DNA from 3 places in the Priestia sp. FSL W8-0524 genome. Region 3 is predicted to be linked to each of the others. Evidence: riboswitches for the same ligand, from Rfam matches in the RefSeq annotation. Region 3 holds a riboswitch; each other region holds the start of a gene.
What was found. A riboswitch is a leader RNA that binds a small molecule or an ion and turns the genes downstream of it on or off. The one in region 3 is predicted to bind cyclic di-AMP.

Region 1 (7,803 bases), 710 kb from region 3:
AATTCAACGACCCAGATCCTGCCCCGTTATAATCAATACTAGAGACTCTGCCGTGAAAAAATGCATTGCTTGTAAACTGCTGCCCAATCAGCTTAGAACCGATAACTTGATGATTGTTTGAATAGATTAGGCTGCCGTTTGCTTTACTTGGAACAGCTGTTTGAGCAATACCTGTCATCACAACAGGATAAATAAGACCACAAAGTATCATCATCATAATTGTTAAGCGAACAATAATGCTTCCCGTTCGTTCTGTTTGTATCATCGTTTCTTCTCCTCTACATCACAAATGAAAGTAATAAGTCAATCGCTTTAATCCCAATGAATGGAACTAATACCCCACCTAATCCGTAAATGAACAAATTTTTTCGCAGCAGTGCGTTAGAACTCATCGGCTTATACGCAATTCCCTTCATGGCTAAGGGAATTAACAGCGGGATAATGACCGCATTAAAAATGAGCGCTGACAACACCGCAGATAGTGGTGAATTCAGCTTCATTACGTTAAGAGCCTCCATTTGCGGAATCGCCAAGGTAAACATCGCTGGAATAATCGCGAAATACTTAGCAATATCGTTTGCGATGCTGAATGTAGTTAAGGCACCCCTTGTCATTAATAGCTGTTTTCCAATTGAAACGACTTCAATAATTTTAGTAGGGTCAGAATCTAAATCCACCATATTTGCTGCTTCTTTAGCAGCTGAAGTTCCGCTGTTCATCGCTAGACCAACGTCAGCTTGAGCAAGTGCAGGGGCATCGTTTGTCCCGTCACCTGTCATCGCAACTAGCTTGCCTTGCTGCTGTTCGTATTTAATCACTTGAATCTTGTCTTCTGGCTTGCATTCCGCAATAAATTCATCTACTCCCGCTTCTTTTGCAATGGTTGCTGCGGTTAACGGATTATCTCCTGTACACATGACTGTTTTAATACCCATTTTACGAAGTTCATCAAAGCGTTCTTTCATTCCTGGTTTTACCGTGTCTTTTAAATAAATCAAACCGTAAATTTTATTATCAGCGGCGACGGCAAGCGGCGTGCCACCAGCTCCTGCAATTTCGTTTGCTTTTTGCTGTAAATCAGAGGGAACCTTTCCGCCATTTGACTCTACCCATGCCGTGACGGCGTCCACTGCCCCTTTTCGTACAGACACATTCTGTAAGTCAATGCCGCTCATTCGCGTTTCAGCTTTAAATTCAACAAACGTTCCTTCGGTTTTTCTAAGATCTTCTACTCCCATGCGATTTTGAATAAAATCAACAACTGAGCGCCCTTCTGGTGTTTCATCATAAAGCGAAGAAACAAACGCCCATTTGTAAAGTTCACGTTCGTCTATGCCTTCTACAGTCGTTAACTGATGAGCCATTCGGTTCCCAAACGTAATGGTGCCGGTTTTATCTAAAATAATTGTATTGATGTCACCAGCTGCTTCTACTGCTTTTCCTGACATAGCAATCACGTTAAACTGCGTGACTCGATCCATTCCAGCAATTCCAATGGCCGATAATAATCCTCCAATCGTCGTAGGAATAAGGCAGACGAGCAGTGAAATTAAAATAGCCGTGTCGAGTTGAAAATGTAAATAGTTTGTAAAGACAGGAAGCGTCACAACAACTAGTAAAAAAATAATCGTCAAACTTGTCAAAACCGTGTTTAGCGCAATTTCATTTGGCGTTTTTTGACGCTCTGCTCCTTCAACAAGCGAAATCATTTTATCTAAAAACGATTCACCTTGCTCACACGTAATTTTAATTGTAATTTCATCGCTGACAACTCTTGTACCTCCCGTTACAGAGTTAAAATCCCCGCCTGCTTCTTTCATAACAGGTGCCGATTCCCCCGTAATGGCCGATTCATCAACGGACGCCAGTCCTTTAATAATTTCTCCATCTCCAGGAATCATTTCGCCTTGTGAAACGACGACGATATCTCCTTTTTTTAGTTGCGATGCCGAAACTTGTATCATTTGCCCATTTTGAAGTTTATTAGCCGTAATATCCCCTTTCGATTGCTTTAATGAGTTTGCCTGTGCTTTTCCTCGACCTTCTGCTAATGCTTCTGCAAAATTAGCAAAAACAATGGTAAAAAATAACACGAGAGATACGGCAACATTAAACCCTGTGCTTACTTTACTTTCTCCGAAAAGGTCCGGAACAACGGCTAAAAAAAGCGTAATTATAAACCCGATTTCTACTACGAACATGATAGGGTTTTTTATCATCGTTCTTGGGCTGAGCTTGATAAACGCCTGCTTTACTGATTGAATAAAAATCGATGAAGCTTGTGTATCTACAGAACCTTGAATATGACTGTTGCGATCCAATTCAATATTATTTGCAAAATTCCGTTTATTCATTATGATCCTCCGCTTTCTTGATTACAGTGTTAAATACTCAGCAACCGGCCCAAGCACCAGCACTGGGAAAAACGTAAGTGCTCCTACAATAACGGTAGTTCCAATTAAAATGCCGCTAAATAAAGACGTATCCGTTTTAAATGTTCCAGGTGTTTCGGGAACAAGCTGCTTAGATGCTAGTGAGCTCGATACCGCCAGCATTGTAATTAGTCCGAAGTAGCGTCCAATATACATAACAATTCCCGTAGAAATGTTCCAAAACGGCGTTGCGTCACCGAGTCCTTCAAAACCGGACCCATTGTTTGCTGCTGACGACGTAAATTCATACAGTGCCTGACTTAAGCCGTGAAAGCCAGGGTTTGATATACCTTCCATTCCTAAATGAGTAGTGAGCGCTACGGCTGTTCCTCCTAAAATTAGCAGCGGCTGCAGAATAAGCGTCACGGCGATTAGCTTCATTTCTTTTCCTTCAATTTTTTTACCTACGTATTCTGGTGTTCTTCCAACCATTAAACCTGATAAAAATACGGCAATGATGACGTACATCATAACATTCATAAATCCTGCTCCGACACCGCCAAATACGGTATTTAACATCATATTTCCAAGCGTTAATAACCCGGTAAGAGGCGTCAGGGTATCGTGCATGGTGTTGACTGCACCTGTTTCACTTGCTGTCGTCACGATGGCGTAAAGCGTCGACATGCCGACACCAAAACGGACTTCTTTCCCTTCCATATAACCGCTCGCTTCATTTAGATGAAAAGCACCAAGTCTTGGATTGCCTCCCCACTCTGTTACAAACGCTGTGCTTAAAATAACGATAAACAGCATACTCATCGCTACAAACAAGATGCGGCCTTGCTTACGCTGTCCGATCATTTTTCCGTACGTAAAAGGAAGGGCTGTTGGCAATAAAAGCATAAGGACGATTTGTAATACATTGCTCCACGCGTTAGGATTTTCAAATGGATGAGCTGAATTGACACCAAAAAATCCCCCTCCGTTGTTTCCTAGCTCTTTAATTGAAAGAAAAGAAGCAACTGGTCCCCTTGCTATTTGCTGTGTTGCTCCTTCTATTGTATGGGCAGTCACCGTTCCGCTTAACGTTTGAGGGACACCTAAAAACATAAATAAAATGCCTGTTATAAAAGCGATAGGAAGTAAAATACGCGTAATTGACTTTACAAAATCAACAAAAAAGTTTCCCATTTCTTTCCCTGCCAGCCCGCGAATAAAAGCGATTGCTACTGCAAGTGCCGTTGCTGGTGCAGCAAACATCATAAATACAACGGCGGCCATCTGCGAGAAATAGGACAAACCTGATTCGCCGCTGTAGTGCTGCAAGTTCGTATTTGTCATAAAACTAATGGCCGTGTTAAAAGCAAGAGCCGGATCCATTCCTTTGATGTGGCTTGGGTTAAGCGGCAGTACCCCCTGAAACCGGAAGATAAGGTACACCACAAAAATCATAAACGTATTTGTTAACACAAGAGCAAATGCATATTGCTTCCACGTCTGATTAAGCCCTTTAATTCCTGCTGCTTTAAACATCACCGTTTCTATCTTTCCTATCAAGCTAGTGTTTTTATCGTTTGAAAACACATTCGCTATATAAATACCTACGGGCTTTGCAATAAGCGCTACAAAAACAAGCAGCAGCGCAACTGATAGTAGAAAAATCCCCACTTTTTATTCCTCCGCTTATTAAAATTGTTCTGGATTTAACAGTACATACACTAAATAAATTAAAACGAGAACTGAAATACCTAACAAAATGAACGACACGTTCACTTCTCCTCTCTTTCATCTACTACATGAGACGACCAGCAAATAATTCCGTACATAGCAGCTGTTAATATGACAAGCGTTCCAAGCATGATCATATCCAAGTTGCTCCCTCCTAACTGTTTCCTAACAAAAATGATAGCTTCTAAGTTTAGTGACGGTTTCTTTTCATAAAGCATCACGTCCAAAAAAGCTAACCGTGAGACGTGATGCTATTTTTTTCCACTAAAAAACCGCAGAAGAGAGTTCTCTTCCGCGGTTTAATGCACGACAAATAAGCCGTGATTGACACGAATTTTTTACTCCCAAAACGCTTACGGAGTTAGCTGTCGGATTCGGGTTATGGAAGTAACCCTACTCAGTTAAGAGATTCACCCCTAGTACATACGTACAAAATATTGGGTCCCCCGCTCATAATTGATTAAGCGTATCTTTGTTATTTAATTTTTAGACTTAATAATAGTTTTTACTGCTGCGTTTAAAACTTTGATTAGCTAACGTAGACAAATAGCGGTTTGCTAGATCAAAAGATTGCTGATCGCACATGGCCCGATATTCAATCATTTGAATCATTTGCTTAGATAAATGCATCCTGACGCTCCTTTCACCTATATTTTGAAAGGAGCGTACTATCCGCTGTTATAGAAAACGACCACGATTACACCATCCTCTCTCTTAACGCTTACGAAGTTAGCTGACGGGTTCGGGTCAAGAAAGTAACCCTACTCAATTAAGAGATTCACCCCTGATAATTGGGTCCTCCGCTCTTTCCTTCTCTTTCAGAAAAGACTCAGCGTTTCACAGTGGAACGTTTCATGAGAGTAATCTTACTCCTGTTAAAATTTACTGTCAACAACATTTTTTGAAATTTTAAAAGCTTTATTTTTCTATATTTATTCATTATTTTAAAATAATAATTTCAGAAGAAAAAAGCGTTCTTATCGAGGAGATAAGAACGCTTTTTTTAGCTCATTTTCTCAATTTCATTTACAAGAATTGAAATGGCATCCGTTTTTGTTGCTTCACGCATTGTACGCTTCATCGTACTTGCCTGCTGCTGAAGCTCATTTACTTCACGCAAAAACAGTTCTTTTGTTAACTGCTCTTCTTCTACAACCATACAGTAGCCTTTTTTCTTAAAGGATTGTGCATTTAAAATTTGATCTCCGCGACTCTGTGCTTTTGATAAAGGAATAATCATCATCGGTTTATGAAGAGCTAAAAACTCAAAAATGGCATTGGATCCGCCGCGTGTAATCACATAATCAGTTGCCGCTAGAACATCAGGAAGCTGTTCGTTTACGTATTCTAACTGACGGTATCCTGACTCTTTTTCAAGGCTTGTATCAATATTGCCTTTTCCGCAAAGGTGTACAATTTGGAATTTCTTTTGCAGTTCAGGCAAAGACTCTCGAACGATTTCATTAATACGGCGTGCTCCTAAACTTCCCCCCATAATCGTTAAAATGGGGCGCTTATCATAAAAGCGTAGCCAGCTTTCCCCGTTCGCTGCGCTTCCGCTAAATAGCTCTTTTCGAATAGGTGAACCAACAACCTGCACTTTTTCTTTTGGAAAGTAGTTTGCGGCTTCATCAAAAGAAGTGAAAATTTTAGTGGCAAATTTCTGCGCAATTTTATTTGCCAGTCCCGGTGTTAAATCACTTTCATGAATGAACACGGGAATGTTTAAAGATTTAGCAGCCATTACCACAGGAACTGTGACGAAACCGCCTTTTGAAAAAACAAGAGAAGGCTTTAACTTTTTCAGCACGCGACGCGCATCGCCAACCCCTTTTGCTACTCGAAATACATCTTTTACATTTTCCATATCTACGTATCGACGCAGCTTCCCGCTTGAAATCGCATGATATGGAACGTTTAATTTTGTAATTAATTCTTTCTCAATACCATTGTGAGAACCGACATAATGGATATCCCATTTTTCACTGTCTAATTCTTTCATGATGGCAATGTTTGGTGTTACGTGTCCAGCTGTTCCGCCTCCGGTAAAAACGATAACTTGCTTACTCATTTTTTCTTCCTCTCTTTACTTCACTTAATCGATCTGTTTTGACATCAATTTTTATCTGATCTTTTTAGCATGCAATCTGACATGTAAAACGATGGTTTTATTATAGCATTTTTCTTTTTACATATGTATGATAAGGCGTATAAAAGCATGCTATACTTTTCATAAGGAGTGATGATAATGACCAAATCTGTACCTGCAGTAAAAGGTGACACAGTGGATTCCGAAACGCGCTGTACGCACTATCATACGGATAAAGATATTATTGCAATAAAATTTTATTGCTGTCATACATATTATCCATGCTATCAATGTCATAACGCACATGCGGATCACGACATTAAAAGATGGCCAAAATCTATGTTTAATGAAAAAGCTATTCTTTGCGGAGTATGTAAACATGAGCTTTCAATTAATGAATACTTAACCTGTAACTCGACTTGCCCTCACTGTCGTTCTTCTTTTAATCCTGGATGCAGCCTGCATGGACACATTTATTTTGAACAAAAAAGCTGAACAAACCATCGTTCAGCTTTTAAAATAATTGCTCATCTATATTTATAATGGAAGGAAGCAGACCTGGGAACAGTTCCTCAAGTTCTTCTAAACGCAAGGAATAATAGTGCTGCGTACCTTCTATACGTAGTTTGATAATTCCAGCTTCGCGAAGTACTTTAATATGATGTGATAGCGTTGATTTTGATACATTTAATTTTTGATAATACGAACAGGTCTGCTCCTTTCTTGTCGCTAAACACTGTACAATTCGCAGCCGGTTAGGATCACTCAATGCATGTAAAATAGGCGTTAATTTAATTTCAGATTTCGGTGGTTGATAAGGTTTTCTCATGCTTAAAATATAACACAGCTTCTTTTGTGTATCAATGTTCGATAACTTTCGAACTAAATTCCTTGCACTGTTATTTAATCGGTGTTATAGTTTCATTGTTCGATGATATTCGAACTTATCTTCATTTTAATCGTAAATTGAATGAAAGATTAAAAACAAAACAAATAATATAAAGCACCATCATTATTAAAGGAGGAATCACCCATGATTCATTTACAAGCTTCAATGAAAGTTAACCCAGCAAAAAGAGAAGAATTTTTAGAAAACGTACAAGAACTAATTAAGCATTCTTTACAAGAAGAAGGAAACAGCAACTATCAACTATTTGAAGATGCTTTTACACCTAACACATTTATGATGATTGAAGAGTGGAAAAGCGAAGAAGCAATTCAAGCACACAATAAATCAGCTCATTTCCAAAGTTTTGTAGCATTTGCTCAAACTGGCGTACTTGTAGCACCTTTAGATGTAAAAACATTACAAGGCTAAAAATAACTTCTTTGAAAGGATGACGCATCATGAATGAAGCAATTCGTACAATTCAAGATCATCGTTCTATCCGTCAATATACAGACGAAGCAGTAAGCGACGAGCATTTAGATACAATTATTCAATCTGCTCAGTCAGCCGCTTCTTCTATTAACGGACAGCAAGTAACTATTATTAGCGTCCAAGATAAAGAAAAGAAGAAAAAGCTTTCAGAGCTTGCAGGCAACCAAGCGTGGATTGACCAAGCTCCTCTATTTTTAATCTTTTGTGCAGATTTTAATCGTGCTAAGATT
Region 2 (7,803 bases), 200 kb from region 3:
TTCAAGCTTTCCAATCTTTTCTCCTTGCTTAATACGAAGCTGCTCTCCTACCGCTTCATAATGCGTATGAATGCGATGAAAAATATAAACGATAACCGGTAAGAAAACGAGCACGGACCATACTTGTGAAAACTTCGTTGTAAACAAAATGATTAGCACCGTTAAGGTAATGAGGGCACCAATTAAGTTAATGGTTAGCTTTCCTTGCCAGCCGGCCGGCTTTTCTCTAAGCCATTTGACAATCATGCCTGTTTGAGAAAGCGTAAATGGAATGAACACTCCAACTGCATAAAGAGGAATTAATTGTTCCGTCGCTCCTTTAAAGGCGACAAGTAAGACAATAGAAGCAATTCCAAGGGTCACAATTCCATTTGAATAGCCTAGTCGATCGCCGCGAATTTGAAACATTCTTGGCATGTATTTATCAGACGATAAGTTTACGGCAAGCAAAGGGAAAGCTGAAAAACCCGTATTCGCTGCTAGCACTAAAATCAGAGCTGTGGTGCCTTGAATAAAATAATAAAACCCATTTCGTCCAAATACACTCGATGCAATTTGTGATACAACCGTTTCATCTGCTTTTGGAGAAATGCCAAGCCAATAAGCTAAAAACGTGATGCCAGAAAATAAAACGGCTAAAATACCGCCCATCAGCATTAATGTATGAACAGCATTTTTTGCACCTGGATCTTTAAAGTTAGGCACTGCATTCGAAATAGCTTCTACACCAGTCAATGCCGAACAGCCTGATGAAAAAGCTTTTAATAATAAAAACAAACTAATACCTGGCACCACGGTACCGAGAGATGTATGAAGCTCAGGTGAAACTTGACCTGTCACTATTTTGAAGAAGCCCACCGCTATTAACAAAATAAGAGCAATCACAAATAAATAAACCGGATAAGCTAAGACAGAAGCGGATTCTGTTACACCTCGTAAATTTAAAACCGTAATAAAAATCACCAGCAAACACGCAATTACTACGTTATAGTGATGCAGCGTTGGAAAAGCCGAAGTTAAAGCATCGGTTCCTGCTGAAACACTCACGGCAACTGTTAAAATATAATCTACTAACAGTGATCCCCCAGCGATAAGTCCAGGATTTTCTCCTAAATTGGTTTTCGAAACAATATAAGCTCCTCCGCCTTGCGGATACGCATAAATAATTTGACGATATGAAAGAATTAAAGCCGTCAGCAGCACCAATACCCCAATCGCAATTGGAATCGAATACCAATAGGCAAGCACGCCCACTGTTGCAAGGACAATCAAAATCTGTTCTGTTCCATAAGCCACTGAAGATAAGGCATCTGATGATAAAATAGCCAGCGCTTTAAGCTTACTAAGCTTTTGATCGCCTAACTCTTTTGTTTTGAGCGGCTTTCCAATCAATAATCTCTTGAGAACTGAATAGTTCACGTAATTTCCCTCCGATGATTGCTTAGCTACTATTCACTGTTCGTTGCTAAGCTCCGTTACAAGTTCATGAATAAGTGATATTATCCCTAAAAAATACCTTTTTATGTTAAAAAAGCGCACAAAAAAAACACTAAGGGTTCTCAGCGTTTTTACACAGCTTAAACCTCCTCTCCAAAACGCTTATGGGGTTAGCTGTCGGATTCGGGCTATGAGAGTAGCCCTACCTTTTAAAAAAGGATTCACCCCAAGTGACAATGCACAAATTTGGGTCCCCCACTTCTGACGAATTAAGCGATAACAGGTCAATATAATTTTCGGTTAAAGGGTATGATTGATAACAAGTTTCTTTCATAACTATCCTTTGTTCTTAGATAATATACTCCCGTACAAATGGTTTGTAAAGCATTATTTTACGTAAACGATAAAATAGTACTTAAGGCGCTTTTAAGGGGAAAACAAAAGGCCTTCTGCCTGCTTACAGAAGACCTGCTTTCTTTAACTTTTTGCTTTTAAAACGGCTGCTAGCTTGTTTTTCGTTTGAGGACCATAAATGCCATCTACATCATAAGGAAGATACACAAGCTGAAAACGTCTGACTGCATCTTTCGTTTGTACTCCATATATTCCGTCTACTGACCCTACTTTAAAATTAACCGCGTTTAATGCTCTTTGAAGCTGTTTCACTGCTTCTCCAGAATCGCCTTGTTTTAAAATTCCATTGGGAAGTGGATATTGTTCAGAAGGTGGTGTTGGAGTAGGTGTTGGAGTAGGTGTTGGAGTAGGTGTTGGTGAAGTTCCTGAAGGAATAACAATTGTTTTTCCAACCTGTAGTGTTAAAGGATCAGAAAGCCCTGTATTCGCTTCTTGAAGCGCTTGTACTGTTATTCCGTACTTCTGTGCAATACTGTACAGCGTATCTCCTTGCTTAATTGTATACGTTTTTTCACCTGGTTCAGAAGGTGATGGATTTGGTGTCGGTGTCGGTGTCGGTGTTGGAGATGGAGATGGCGATGGATTTGGAACTGCACGACGAGGTAAATTTAAATATACGGCAATTCCTTTTGCATACGATTCACCCATGCTTTTTAAAAAAGCTTCATTTTGAAGAAGTGCTGCATCGGCGCTCCTATCAATAAAAGCTATTTCAGTTAGTACTGCAGGCATATTTGTTAAGCGAAGCACCGCATAATTAGCTGATTTTCGACCGCGATTCGGATGATTATACGACAGCAGCGCTGGCTGTACTTGGCCGTGGACAATTGATTGAAACGTTTTACTGGCATTGCTGGCGCTTCTATAAACATAATCTTCGTATCCTGTTCCTCCACCGGCATTTACGTGAATAGACATAAATGCATCTGCTCCCCACGAGTTAGCTTGAGAAGCTCGCTGAGATAACGATAAAAAAGTATCTGTGGTACGGGTGGTTTTAATCGTAAAGTCACTGTAGGTGCTATTTAAATAGCTTATTAAATATTGTTGAATTTTTAACACTAAGTTTTTTTCATATAGTCCGCTTGCTCCAACTGCTCCTGCATCTGCCCCACCATGTCCTGCATCAAGATAGATTTTTTTCATATTACTTGTCCCTCCTTATTGTTAACATATGCATGAGGGAAAAAAGTGCTACGTATACTAGCCTACTTAGTGAAAAATTACTAAAAAAGGAGATTGAGACATAACGAAATCACTTCAACCTAAAAACGAACAAATGGGATAAATGCGCTAGTATGGATGGCTTGTTACATCGCTGTTGAATTCCGTGCAAGGCTTCGCTTTCCGCGGGGGGGCTGGTGAGCCTCCTCGTCGCGTGCGCTCCTGCGGGGTCTCACCTATTCCGCTTTTCCCGCAGGAGTCTCTCCAATCAACTGCTAGAAGCAACTAAATAGATGAAATCTACGTTTACCCTACCAATAAAAAAATCCGCACAATTCATCGTGCGGTTCCCTCCCCCTAACATACTTTTGGTCCAAATTCTATTCTGGTTGATTAAAGTATAGATCAGGAGGGTCTATTATTTATAACATTAGGACCTATTTAAAAAGCAGAACGCCTACAACAATGAGAATAATCCAAATTGGAATGCTTATCAATATCCCTATCACTAAACCTTTAAAGAAATTTCCTTCTTTCATTTTCATTACATTCCTCTCCAACAGTATTTTCTAACGATACTATGATTGGCTGAAAACTCTCTGAAGTTATACTGAAATACAGTGCAGAGTGAACACATAAACAATCTCACTATCTGTTATACACTACTTTTACTTATAGATTCAATGAGACAAAAAGCTCATCCTTTTTGATTCATGTAAACAAATTCTTTCTTGTATGTAACAAAACAATAAAAAAGCTCCCTGTAAATTATACGACAGGCAGCTTTTTTATAAACAAGCTATATTATTCAATTTACGTATGCAGAATGTTATTTATTCATTGTGAAAAACAAAAAAGTCGGAGAGAACGTACAAACGATCTCTCCGACTTTTAAAAATTAATATTGGCTCATGTATTGGTCACGTTCCCAAGGATGAACTTGTGTACGGAACATATCCCACTCGATTTCTTTCGCTTCAACGAAGTGCTCTGCTAAGTGTTCACCTAATGCAGAAACCATAACTTCATTTGATTGGAAGCTATCTAAAGCTTGAGCTAATGTTGCAGGTAAATCTACGATACCTTCTTCAACACGCTCTTCTTTTGTCATTACATAGATATTACGATCGATAGGTTTTGGAGCTTCAAGATTGTTCTTGATTCCATCTAAACCAGCTTTTAATAGAACAGCCATTGCTAAATATGGGTTAGCAGCCGGGTCTACGCTACGTACTTCAACACGAGTTCCTACGCCGCGAGAAGCTGGGATACGGATTAATGGGCTACGGTTGCGAGCAGACCATGCAACATAACAAGGAGCCTCATATCCAGGTACTAGACGCTTATAAGAGTTTACAGTAGGATTTGTTACTGCTGTAAAGCTGTGTGCGTGCTTGATGATACCTGCGATAAATTGACGAGCAGTATCACTTAGCTCTAGATTACCGTTCTCATCATAAAATGCGTTTTGGCCATCTTTGAATAATGAAACGTTACAGTGCATACCTGAACCGTTCACACCAAATAATGGTTTTGGCATAAATGTAGCATGTAAGCCATGTTTACGTGCAATTGTTTTTACAACAAGTTTGAACGTTTGGATATCATCACAAGCTTTTAATGCAGCAGCATATTTGAAGTCGATCTCGTGTTGTCCAGGAGCTACCTCATGGTGAGATGCTTCAATTTCAAAGCCCATTTCTTCAAGCTCTAATACGATGTCACGACGGCAGTTTTCACCAAGGTCAGTTGGCGCTAAGTCGAAGTAGCCACCTTTATCATTTAATTCTAATGTAGGTTCGCCTTTTTCGTCTAATTTGAATAAGAAGAACTCTGGCTCAGGTCCAAGGTTAAAATCAGTAAATCCTAACTCTTCCATCTCTTTTAACACACGTTTTAAGTTATTACGTGGATCGCCATCAAACGGAGTTCTATCTGCATTGTAGATGTCACAAATAAAACGTGCTACTTTACCTTTTTCAGATGTCCAAGGAAAAATAACAAATGTATCAATATCCGGGAATAGGTACATATCTGATTCTTCAATACGTACAAACCCTTCAATAGAAGAACCGTCAAACATCATTTTGTTGTCTAACGCTTTTTCTAATTGACTTACTGGAATTTCAACGTTTTTAATTGTTCCTAAAATGTCAGTGAACTGAAGACGAATATATTTTACATTCTCTTCTTGAACTTTGCGGAAAATATCTTCTTTTGTGTACTTTGCCATCGTGTGATCCTCCCCTAAATCTCTATATAATATTTATAATCTATACCCCTCATATACGAACGGCATAAATATTGATAACTTTATTAATGAAAGAACCTGGACATATCTCCTTGATTTAAAGTTGCTCGATTAAAACGGCCTGCTTGCATAAGTTCTGCACGAAGCATTTTTCGCAACTCATCGTCCGTTAATTCTGGCTTTGCTGTTTCTGCCACAACTTTTTCTTCTTGCTTATGCCCTTTTTGCTCCTTTTGAAGATGAAACAGCTGTTTTACACCTGCTAAGTTTACACCTTGTTCGATTAGATCGCGGATTTCAAGCAGCTTATCAACATCGTTAAATGAGAATAGTCGTCGATTTCCTTCTGTTCTTACCGGTGCAACTAATTCATGTTCTTCATAGTAGCGAATTTGGCGAGCAGACAACTCAGTTAACTGCATCACAATTCCAATCGGGAAAAGTGGCGTATTTCTTCGAATGTTGTCACTCATTTCAGTTCCTCCTTTGGATTAACTATTTACATTGTATGCTATGTTAGTTCACCTGTCAACCGAATGTTAGTAATTCTAACATAAATTTTTCTGAACATTTTTTCTATACAAATAAATAGCACTTCGTTTATTTTTATAGCTTATTTTTTTCCTTGTTAACGGGGAGAAATAATCTTTCTATCTTATAAAAGTTCTTTTGTCAGTAATTGATCTACCGCCATGCATATTGCTACTTTTACATGAGCATACGTTAATCCGCCCTGCACGTAAGCGACATAAGGCGGCCTGATAGGACCATCTGCCGTAAGCTCGAGGCTCGCTCCTTGTATAAACGTTCCTGCTGCCATAATCACATCATCTTCATACCCTGGCATATAAGCAGGATACGCCGTTACGTGTGAATTAATTGGCGAAGCGAATTGAATTGCCTGACAAAAAGCCACCATTTTATCGCGGTCATCAAACTGAACGGATTGAATTAAATCTGTTCGTTCACTGTCCCACTTCGGTTCACTTTGCATACCAAGCTCTTCAAACATAGCGGATGAGAAAACCGCTCCTTTTAAGGCTTGACCTACTACGTGCGGCGCCAAGAAGAACCCTTGATACATTTCTTGCAAGCTATACAGCGTCGCTCCAGCTTCTGCACCGATTCCAGGAGTTGTCATTCGGTATGAACAAGCTTCCACTAGGTCTTTTCGTCCTGCAATATAGCCACCGATTTTAGCGAGACCTCCACCAGGGTTCTTAATAAGCGACCCCGCCATCAAATCTGCTCCTACATGCGTTGGCTCGATTGTTTCTACAAATTCACCGTAGCAGTTGTCAACAAATACAACAACGTCAGGCTTAATGCTCTTTACAAACGAAATCATTTCTTTTATTTGAGCGACTGTAAAAGAAGGACGAATGCCGTACCCTTTTGAACGCTGAATGCCTATCATCTTTGTATGCTCATGAATAGACGCTTTCACTTCTTCAAAATCCACTTGACCTTCCTCAGTTAAATCTACTGATTTATAGCTAATGTTATATTCTTTTAAAGAACCTACACCGCTTCCTCGTATGCCAACGATTTCTTCAAGCGTGTCATAAGGCTTTCCAGTTATATATAATAGTTCATCTCCAGGACGCAGTACACCAAACAGCGAAATGCCGATTGCATGCGTGCCTGAAATAATTTGCGGACGCACTAGACATGCTTCTGTTCCAAAAACGTCCGCATATACTTTCTCCAACGTATCGCGGCCTAGATCGTCGTAGCCATACCCCGTTGTCGGATTAAAATGTGAATCACTCACTCGGTTTTGCTGAAAGCTTTGCAGCACTCGAAATTGATTTGCTTCAATACGCTCGTCAATTTTCTCATGTACGGGCTTAATCTGCTTTTCTACTTTTGCAGCAAGTTCCCGAATGCGTGCCCCGTTTTTTAACTGATCAAACATCATTTCTTTGTTCCTCAACTTTCTTCAAGCGTTTGTAGCTTTTTGTAAAGGGGATGCTCTTTTGCGATATACCCTTTGCACTGATACTTCTCAGTTTCTTCATTGAATTTTAACGACTCAAGAATAGAGACCGTTTTGAGTTCAGCGAGCATTTTCCCTTCATAAGCCGGCAGCAGCACATGAAAAAATGCCATTTCTTTTTTCATTTCTTCTTGAATTCTTTCCCCAAGCTTCACTAAATCAGCAGCTTTAAAAGCGCTCATTGATAAAGATGTCGAAGCGGATGGGACAAATAGTTCATGCTGCATATCTTCTTTATTGTAAACTGTCAGCATCGGAATGTCCGTTACGTTCAGCTCTTCTAGTAAGCGATGCACTGTTTTTTCGTGGTTATTGTAATCTGGATTAGATGAATCTACCACGTGCAGAACAAGGTCAGCTTCGGTTACTTCTTCAAGTGTTGAACGGAACGCGGCTACTAACGTTGTTGGAAGATCTTGAATAAATCCAACCGTATCCGTTAACAGAGCCGTTAGTCCTGACGGAAGCGTATACTGTCTTGTCGTCGGATCAAGAGTTGCAAACAGCTGATTTTCTTCAAAAATACCCGCCTCTGTTA
Region 3 (7,803 bases):
CAAGCGCTTTTCCAATTTCTCCTTTATAAAGAGCGTCTGACCCTTCTTTTTGAATAAGCTTTAATGTTTTCGCAAGATCAGGCTGAACAAGCTTATCTCCTTCTTTCAACGGCTTGCCATTCGGTACAAATACATTACCGGCCGTTTGGTATCTTTCAAGCTTGTCCGCATTTTCATCGATATACTGAGCCATCGACCAATTCACTTTAATTCCTTGTTCCGCTTGAGTAATAGCAGGTTTAATAACATCTGATAAGTCCATGGTTCCATAATCTTCAAGGGCTGTTTCTACTCCTTTTAACGTGCCAGGAACTCCAACTGCTTTTCCTGTTATGTGACGTTTACTGAAAGGAATGACTTTTCCTTTTGAATCTAAAAACAGCTTAGGCGTGACATCAGCCGGTGCCATTTCACGGCTGTCTAGCATCGTAATTTTATCTTTCTTTTTTTCATAAATCATCATAAAACCGCCGCCGCCGATACCAGACATCATCGGTTCCACAACGTTTAGAGATAGTTGAATGGCCGCTGCCGCATCTACAGCGTTTCCGCCTTCAGCTAACACTTTCCTCCCCGCTTCAGCAGCCAGCGGGTGAGATGCCGCTACAATTCCTTGTGTAGCACCCCGTTTCATTGAATGGTCGACACCCGGAACTTCAGCAGCAGCTGGTGTGACAACTAAACATAAACTAAATAACGTAATAGCCAACATCTTCATAACCTTCATCTGGGTCTCCTCCTTCAAATACATTATTTCACATCGCCTGAGACGATGGATTTCACGAAGAATAAATTGGTTTATTATGATATTTTTTACATATGCGTATAAATAAAAAGCAAAGTAAATCATACCTTTGCTTTTTTAGTTAATCGCATGTTTAACTTTTCTCTCTATTCATTTACAATTATCTATATTTTCTAACAATTTATCCATAGGCTGATAGTTTCTTACTATTTTTGGAACTATGTAGACTGAACGCTCTAATAATGTAGAAAATCTAGCAGTTAAGAAGTCGTTCGACTTACATGCACTTCTTAAATTTTTTATAAATATTCTTATTGTTATATAAAAAGCAATCCTTTATGAAAATCAGCATACGTTTTCTGAAAATCAAAAATAAAACAGGACTTTAGATTCATCGTCCTGTTTGGAGCATGTTTTCGACTTTTTTAATGTCCGCGTGCGTAGGATTGATTTCCCGAGCATAGGCGATTTGTTCTTTCGCTTTTTCCATTTCTTTTAATTGAATATAGGTTTTGGCGAGTTCGAGCGGCAGCATAATCCCTTCAAAACCAAGATCTTGCGCCTTCTGCAAATAAAACAGCGATTTTTCGTAATTCCCTCCAAACATAAGCGGAGTTTCCCGATATTTTATTCCTCGAACGAAGTGCGCCAAGCTTGAAGATGGATTTAATGTTAATGCCTGATGAAGAGCCCGGTCCATTTCTAAGTTCAATACCATTTTTTCAAAGATAATTGATTCTTCAATTTGCTTTGCTAAACAAACGGCTAAGTAACAGTACAAATCAGATGCTTGAGGTTTTTTCTTCATTTCTTGTTGAATTTCGCGCTTGATCTCTTTCCACTTTCCCTCTTCTAGCTGATTCATGACGTATTGTGCATGTATTCCCACCTGTTTGCCCTCCTTTTCCTCTTTATCATAAAGGATTTCTGCGCAAATGAAAAAAGTAAGTGTTCTTCATTCTTCACAAAAAACGTTACCATTAAAAAATAGGCAAATTTCTCAATCACTTAACCCAATTAGTACATAGGATATAGAGACTTTTATTAAAGGAGGTTACACATATGGGCGCAAAAGGCGGTTTTGGTTTTTCATTTATCGTTGTTTTATTTATCCTATTAGTAATCGTAGGGTGTTCTTGCTACTACTAATTTTTAGAGAGGATGAACATCATTCATCCTCTCCTATTTTAAAAAAAACCATGCTTTCGCATGGCTACATACCGATTAGATGAATGAGTAGAGGAACTCATTGTTCGGCAATATTGAAGAAATTTTTGGTTTTTACTTCCGCCTAGTATGCCCTTTTTGACGGGGGCTATGCGCAAATAAAGTTAACGTTTAAAAGCGAAAGCCAGACGCACCTACAATAACAAGTAAAACAAATAACACAACGATTAACGCAAAATTTTGTTTTCCCACGTACCATCCCTCACTTCCTGTTATCTGCTTTTAGTGTATGCAACAGCTTGGCAAAATGTTTAGGACAGGGGTGCGGATTTTTCCAATGAGAAAAACCTTCAAATTTCGCCAAAAAAAGTGAATCATATTTTTGTTTCTTTCGTTATATATAGTAAGAGATTTTTTTACTATAAAAAAGGAGGGGCTTTAATGCGCCGACATTCCAAATTGCCCATTGTTCTTGTTTTTGCCTTCTTTTTATTCATCGCAACTGTTTTGTGCGTAACCTCTTATATGTCTTGAACGTATAAATAATATAAAAAAATCGCCTCATCGAAGGCGATTTTTCTATCCTAGCATTATATCTTCGTTTGGATAGCGAACGGCTTCACGCTTTTGCTTAGATAATGAAAACGCAAGCGTTAATGGCCCCACTTTTCCTAAAAACATGATAAAGATAATAATCACGCGTCCAAAGTACGAAAGTTCAGGAGTCGCTCCCATCGATAAACCTACTGTTCCAAACGCAGAAACAACTTCAAACATAATTTTTACAAACGGCAGGTTTTCCGAAATATTTAACAGGAAGATGGCCCCAAACACAAACATAATTGAAATCATCGTAATGGCTAGTGCCTTAAAAACATGAAGAGGAAGAAGTCGTCTCTTTAGCAGCACAATATCTTCCCTGCTTCGTAAAAATGCCCATACAGAAAAGACAATCACCACAAACGTCGTGAGTTTGATACCCCCTCCTGTTGACGCACTCCCTGCACCAATGAACATCAATAAAACCATTAAAAACACCGTTGCGTCATGCAAATGAGCTAAATCAATTGTATTAAAGCCAGCGGTTCTTGTTGTTACCGCTTGAAAATAAGAAGCCCATACTTTGTCTCCTAATGATAAATTTCCGAGCGTATGCGAATTGCCGTACTCTAAGAAAAAAATAAAAAGCATGGCAATCACGTTAATGGCGAACGTGCTGATAATCATAATTTTTGAATGCAGCGTTAGTTTTTTATACGATTTTTTCACCCACATATCAGCAAGGACGGTAAACCCTAACCCACCAATAATAAAGAGAAAAGAAATCGTGATGTTAATAATAGGATCTCCTACATACTGAACTAAGTTATCAGACAGCAGTCCGAACCCTGCGTTATTAAAAGCCGAAATCGAATGAAACAAGCTAAAGAACAGCCCCTTAGACCATCCGAATTCCGGAACCCAGCGTATCGCTAAAAAGAGCAGTGCAACAAACTCAATTAAAAATGAAAAGATGAACAACCTTTTAACTAGCAGCACAACTCCACCGACGCTCGTCTGATTTAATGCCTGCTGAACGAGCATACGCTCTTTAAATCCAATTTTTTTACCTAGCATCATAAAAATCAGCACGGCAAATGACATAATGCCGAGACCGCCTATTTGAATTAACAGCATAATAATCGTTTGACCGATGACGGTAAAACGCGTACCTGTATCTACGACGGCTAAGCCGGTCACTGTCATAGCGGAAGTAGATGTAAAAAGGGCGTCTACCCACCGGATTGGCTCAGTAGTAGAAAAAGGCATCATCAATAGAAGAGCACCAATAATAATTCCTCCGCCAAAAATGGAGACAAGCAGCTGCGGAGGAGTGAGTTTAATGATTTGTTTTTTCATGAGTTAAACTCCTTCTTCTTCAAAACGGTTCAAATCGCGATTATGTCCGATAACAATCAGCATATCTCCTTGTTCAATTATTTCATGCGCGGTAGGCGAAATCACCATTTCCCCGTCTTTTCGCTGAAAGCCGATAATATTGCAGCCGTACTTGGCACGAATGTTCAAATCAAACAGCGTTTTATTATGAAGCTTTTTAGAAGCGACAATTTCGACAATACTATAATCCTTTGACAGTTCAATGTAATCAATGATCTTTTCTGACACCACGTGATGAGCAATCCGCTTCGCAATATCGCGCTCAGGATGAATGACTTTGTCCGCTCCTATTTTCTCCAGCACTTTTTGATGATACATATTCACCGCTTTTACCCATACTTGCTTAACGCCCATATCTTTTAAAAGCATCGTTGCAAGCACGCTTGCTTCAATATCGTCTCCAAACGAAATAAGAGCATGATCAACGTTACGAATGCCTAGCCCTTTTAAGCTAGCTTCATCAATTGCGTTCGCTTGCACGACATATGTAGCTGAGTTGCTATATTTCTTTACTACCTCCTGATTGCGGTCAATAGCGAGCACATCCACATCCAAATTAGCAAACTCTTCAACCAAACTGCCTCCAAAACGACCTAATCCCAATACAGCAAACTGTTTTTTCATAATGTATTTATTCCTTTCTTCAACTGCTGTGTGTTCTCTTAGCTTATACTTTTTCTAAAAAATTACATGTTTTTCTTAAAAAAAGCGCAAAAAAACACAGGAAGGCTCCTGTGTTTTTTCACACTCTTCCCCCTCAAAACGCTTGCGAAGTTAGCTGTCGGGTTCGGGTTTTAAGAGTAACCCTACCTTTTTAAGGATTCACCCCGGAGCACAATATGTGCGTAAATAATGGGTCCTCCGCTCCGTAATGGATTAAGCGATTTTTATTCAAATATCTATGATCTATTTTTTAGAATAATCGATTCGATTCATGATACGTTTCACTTCACGAAAGCTATCTTACTCCTGTGGATTTTGTCTGTCAAGATATTTTTAGGGAAGACATCACTTGCGCTGCAAACTGCAAAAATCATATAAATCTAAACCGACAATCAGTTTGTGAAATTGATCAAACAAATTAATAACGGCCAAAAGCTCTAATAGCTGCGTATCACTGTAAAATTTCTTTAATTGATCCATATCAGCATCCGTCAAATCCCTTGGACGCACTCGGTATACATCTATAAATCGAAACAGCAGTCGATCTTTTTCTTCCAGCTCTTTTTCTCTTAACACTTTTTGATTAAGCGTCTTATCGCCTACATATGACATGCTCATACACGTCTCACAGCCGTTAACACCTGCTAGATAAAGCCTGATTTTTTCCTTAGTCTCTCTTTTTACTATATCACTGTTCCAAAGCTTGTCGTATAGCTCATCATACAACCTTTTTACATCTGGAATTAAATTCAGTGCTTTTTCAAAATTTGTTCCCTCTTCGTTTGTTAACAAAACTCTTGCCATTTTTTACTCACTCCTTTTTAATTATTATAGTAAGAAAAATGGAGATTTCAGATAACAAATAAAACATATTATCTGCTGTTACTAATCAAATGAAACATTAATATGAAAGAAGGTTTTCAATTGAAAATTGATGAAATTGATTTATCGATTTTGCAGGCACTGCAGCAAAACAGCCGTCTTTCCTTAAGAGAGCTAGGAAAACAAATTAACCTGTCTCCTCCTTCAGTGGCAGAGCGAGTAAGACAGCTAGAGAGCTTTGGTATTATAAAAGGATATACAATCGATATTGATTATGAAAAGCTGCAGTTGCCCGTCTCGTGTTTTATTGAAGTAACCATGAAAAACGGAGAGCACGAGCGTTTTAAAAGATTTATTTCTCAGTATCCCTATGCTTTATTCTGTGAACGCATCGCCGGACAGGCTTGCTTCATTACAAAGCTTCAGCTTCCTCACCTGCACGTACTCGAGCAATTTATTAACGAAATTACACCTTATGCCAAAACGATTTCACACATCGCCCTTTCTCACGTGGAGATGTCTTCTGCATTATTGAGTCATTTAAAAGATGAAAAGTGATTAAAACATACGTTCACCGTACTAACGAAAAGATCCGAACGATTCATCGTTCGGATCTTCTTTCCACTAAACTACTTCTGTCCTAGCCTCTTTTGTTCGTCCAAAAGCATAAAAAATAACCCTCCAAAGCTGGAGGGTATAAATTTTCCGAATAATGAAAGTTTTACAACTTCATTCTATCAGGTACCGACATTTCTGTCTACTTAAAAATGTAAAAGAGCTCTCTATTAATAGAAAGCTCTTTTACCTGCTTGTTTTTTGAAAACAATCAATCTATATAAAAGGGAACTACCTAAGGTTGAAAGTCACGTGAAACCTTGGCAGTTGATCCTGGATATACCGGTTGATATGATTCAAAACAAGTTCTTTCATCATTTCTTCTTTGACTTCTGATTCCGTTTTTTTATCTTTTTGTTTTAAAATAAGAATATAATAGACTTTACCCATTTTAATGGGCTTACTACACTCTCCGATGTGCTGTTTTTTTAAAACATCTATAAAAGAGGGAGATAGATTCGAAAGCTTTAGATTATCATCATTCTCTATTTTGCTGATGGTCTGGACATCAGCATATTTTTTTTGAACGTCTTGAAGCGATGTTCCTTTTTGCAGCTCAGCCGCAACGGTCTCGGCATCATGTAAAGTTGTAAAAGTTAGCTGCGAAAAAGATACGCGCGTTACATCATTCTCAATACGTGTATAGTAAGCGTCTAGTTCATCAGACGTAATTTGTTTACGGAAATATTCTTCTAATTTAAACTGATTTATTAGCTGTTTAGTTACATCGCTAGAACGAATGTGCAAGACTTCATAGCCTTGTTTTCTTGTATCTTCGTCATATGAACGTTTGATTTGTTTCCACATATCCTCGACTTTTTTCTGTACCCTGTCACTTGTCTTTAGATGCGAAATTAAGATTTTTTGCATGACAAGCTGCCGCAACAACTCTTTGCGGTAGCTTGTATCATTTAGCGGAGCATCGGGATTTAAGAACCCTTCAACTGCTAAAAAACGATTGAATTCAGCTCCTGTCACCTTTCCTCCTTCATACGCTGCCACTTCTTTAGCAGAAGATAGCTGACTAATTTCTACAGAAGGAAACATCGTGTTTGAATGCTTCCCTCCGCAGCCTGTTAAAAATCCGAACGCTGTTAATACTGCTAGCAGCAGCTTTAACGGTGCTGAACTCATCCATTGTTATCCTGCTGCTCTGAAAGCTTCAGAGAAATAGTTTGTTTTTTTCCATTTCGGTACACGTCTAATTTTACCGTATCTCCTACTTTGCGTTTTGTGTATAGATATTGACGTAAATCACTGGATGTTTTGACTTCATTTCCATCGATGGCAACAATCACGTCTTTTGATTGTAAACCAGCATCAGAAGCAGAAGAGAATGGTTCAACCGTCGTTACGACAACTCCTTCAGACGTATCGCTTGTTAGGCCTAGCTGATCTTGTTTTGTTGCAGCTGAAAGCTGACCTACATCTTGAAGACCTACCCCCATATATGGACGCGTTATTTTTCCGTTTTTCATCAGCTGTTCAATTGTTGGCTGCACTTCATCACTTGGAAGAGCAAAGCCGATTCCTTCTACATTGTCTTCTGAAATTTTCATACTGTTGATACCAACTACTTCACCGGAAGAATTGATCAAGGCACCGCCGCTGTTTCCTGGATTAATCGCCGCATCCGTTTGAATTGCATCTACGTTCCAATTCTCTGAAATAGGGACAGAGCGTTTTGCTGCGCTCACGATACCTTGTGTGACCGTACGAGAAAATTGTTCACCAAGAGGGTTTCCGATTGCAAGAACCGTTTCACCCGCCACTAAATCTGATGATTTTCCGAACTTCGCCACTTGTTCAACATTTTTGTCGGACATTTCAAGCACCGCTAAATCCGTTAGCGC

Region 1: another riboswitch for cyclic di-AMP. It lies ahead of kdpF (K(+)-transporting ATPase subunit F); the one in region 3 lies ahead of NST66_RS18725 (potassium channel family protein).
Region 2: another riboswitch for cyclic di-AMP. It lies ahead of NST66_RS19730 (APC family permease); the one in region 3 lies ahead of NST66_RS18725 (potassium channel family protein).

Annotation. Positions count from the first base shown of each region.
Region 1 is NZ_JBBOUG010000001.1:2,849,129-2,856,931, forward strand. It holds gene kdpC (potassium-transporting ATPase subunit KdpC) at 1-265, opposite strand, end outside; gene kdpB (potassium-transporting ATPase subunit KdpB) at 279-2,354, opposite strand; gene kdpA (potassium-transporting ATPase subunit KdpA) at 2,376-4,037, opposite strand; gene kdpF (K(+)-transporting ATPase subunit F) at 4,062-4,148, opposite strand; cyclic di-AMP (ydaO/yuaA leader) riboswitch at 4,440-4,580, opposite strand; gene NST66_RS14530 (hypothetical protein) at 4,596-4,733, opposite strand; cyclic di-AMP (ydaO/yuaA leader) riboswitch at 4,806-4,948, opposite strand; gene NST66_RS14535 (undecaprenyldiphospho-muramoylpentapeptide beta-N-acetylglucosaminyltransferase) at 5,107-6,174, opposite strand; gene NST66_RS14540 (CHY zinc finger protein) at 6,352-6,687, shown strand; gene NST66_RS14545 (ArsR/SmtB family transcription factor) at 6,707-7,021, opposite strand; gene NST66_RS14550 (putative quinol monooxygenase) at 7,226-7,510, shown strand; gene nfsA (oxygen-insensitive NADPH nitroreductase) at 7,540-7,803, shown strand, end outside.
Region 2 is NZ_JBBOUG010000001.1:3,758,797-3,766,599, forward strand. It holds gene NST66_RS19730 (APC family permease) at 1-1,419, opposite strand, end outside; cyclic di-AMP (ydaO/yuaA leader) riboswitch at 1,582-1,723, opposite strand; gene NST66_RS19735 (N-acetylmuramoyl-L-alanine amidase) at 1,915-2,997, opposite strand; gene glnA (type I glutamate--ammonia ligase) at 3,914-5,248, opposite strand; gene NST66_RS19745 (MerR family transcriptional regulator) at 5,332-5,739, opposite strand; gene NST66_RS19750 (methionine gamma-lyase family protein) at 5,922-7,184, opposite strand; gene hflX (GTPase HflX) at 7,199-7,803, opposite strand, start outside.
Region 3 is NZ_JBBOUG010000001.1:3,558,856-3,566,658, forward strand. It holds gene ggt (gamma-glutamyltransferase) at 1-727, opposite strand, end outside; gene NST66_RS18705 (tetratricopeptide repeat protein) at 1,137-1,634, opposite strand; gene NST66_RS18710 (YjcZ family sporulation protein) at 1,808-1,894, shown strand; gene NST66_RS18715 (YjcZ family sporulation protein) at 2,084-2,164, opposite strand; gene NST66_RS18720 (TrkH family potassium uptake protein) at 2,492-3,811, opposite strand; gene NST66_RS18725 (potassium channel family protein) at 3,815-4,474, opposite strand; cyclic di-AMP (ydaO/yuaA leader) riboswitch at 4,599-4,743, opposite strand; gene NST66_RS18730 (hypothetical protein) at 4,859-5,317, opposite strand; gene NST66_RS18735 (Lrp/AsnC family transcriptional regulator) at 5,438-5,893, shown strand; gene NST66_RS18740 (peptidyl-prolyl cis-trans isomerase) at 6,182-7,084, opposite strand; gene NST66_RS18745 (S1C family serine protease) at 7,081-7,803, opposite strand, start outside.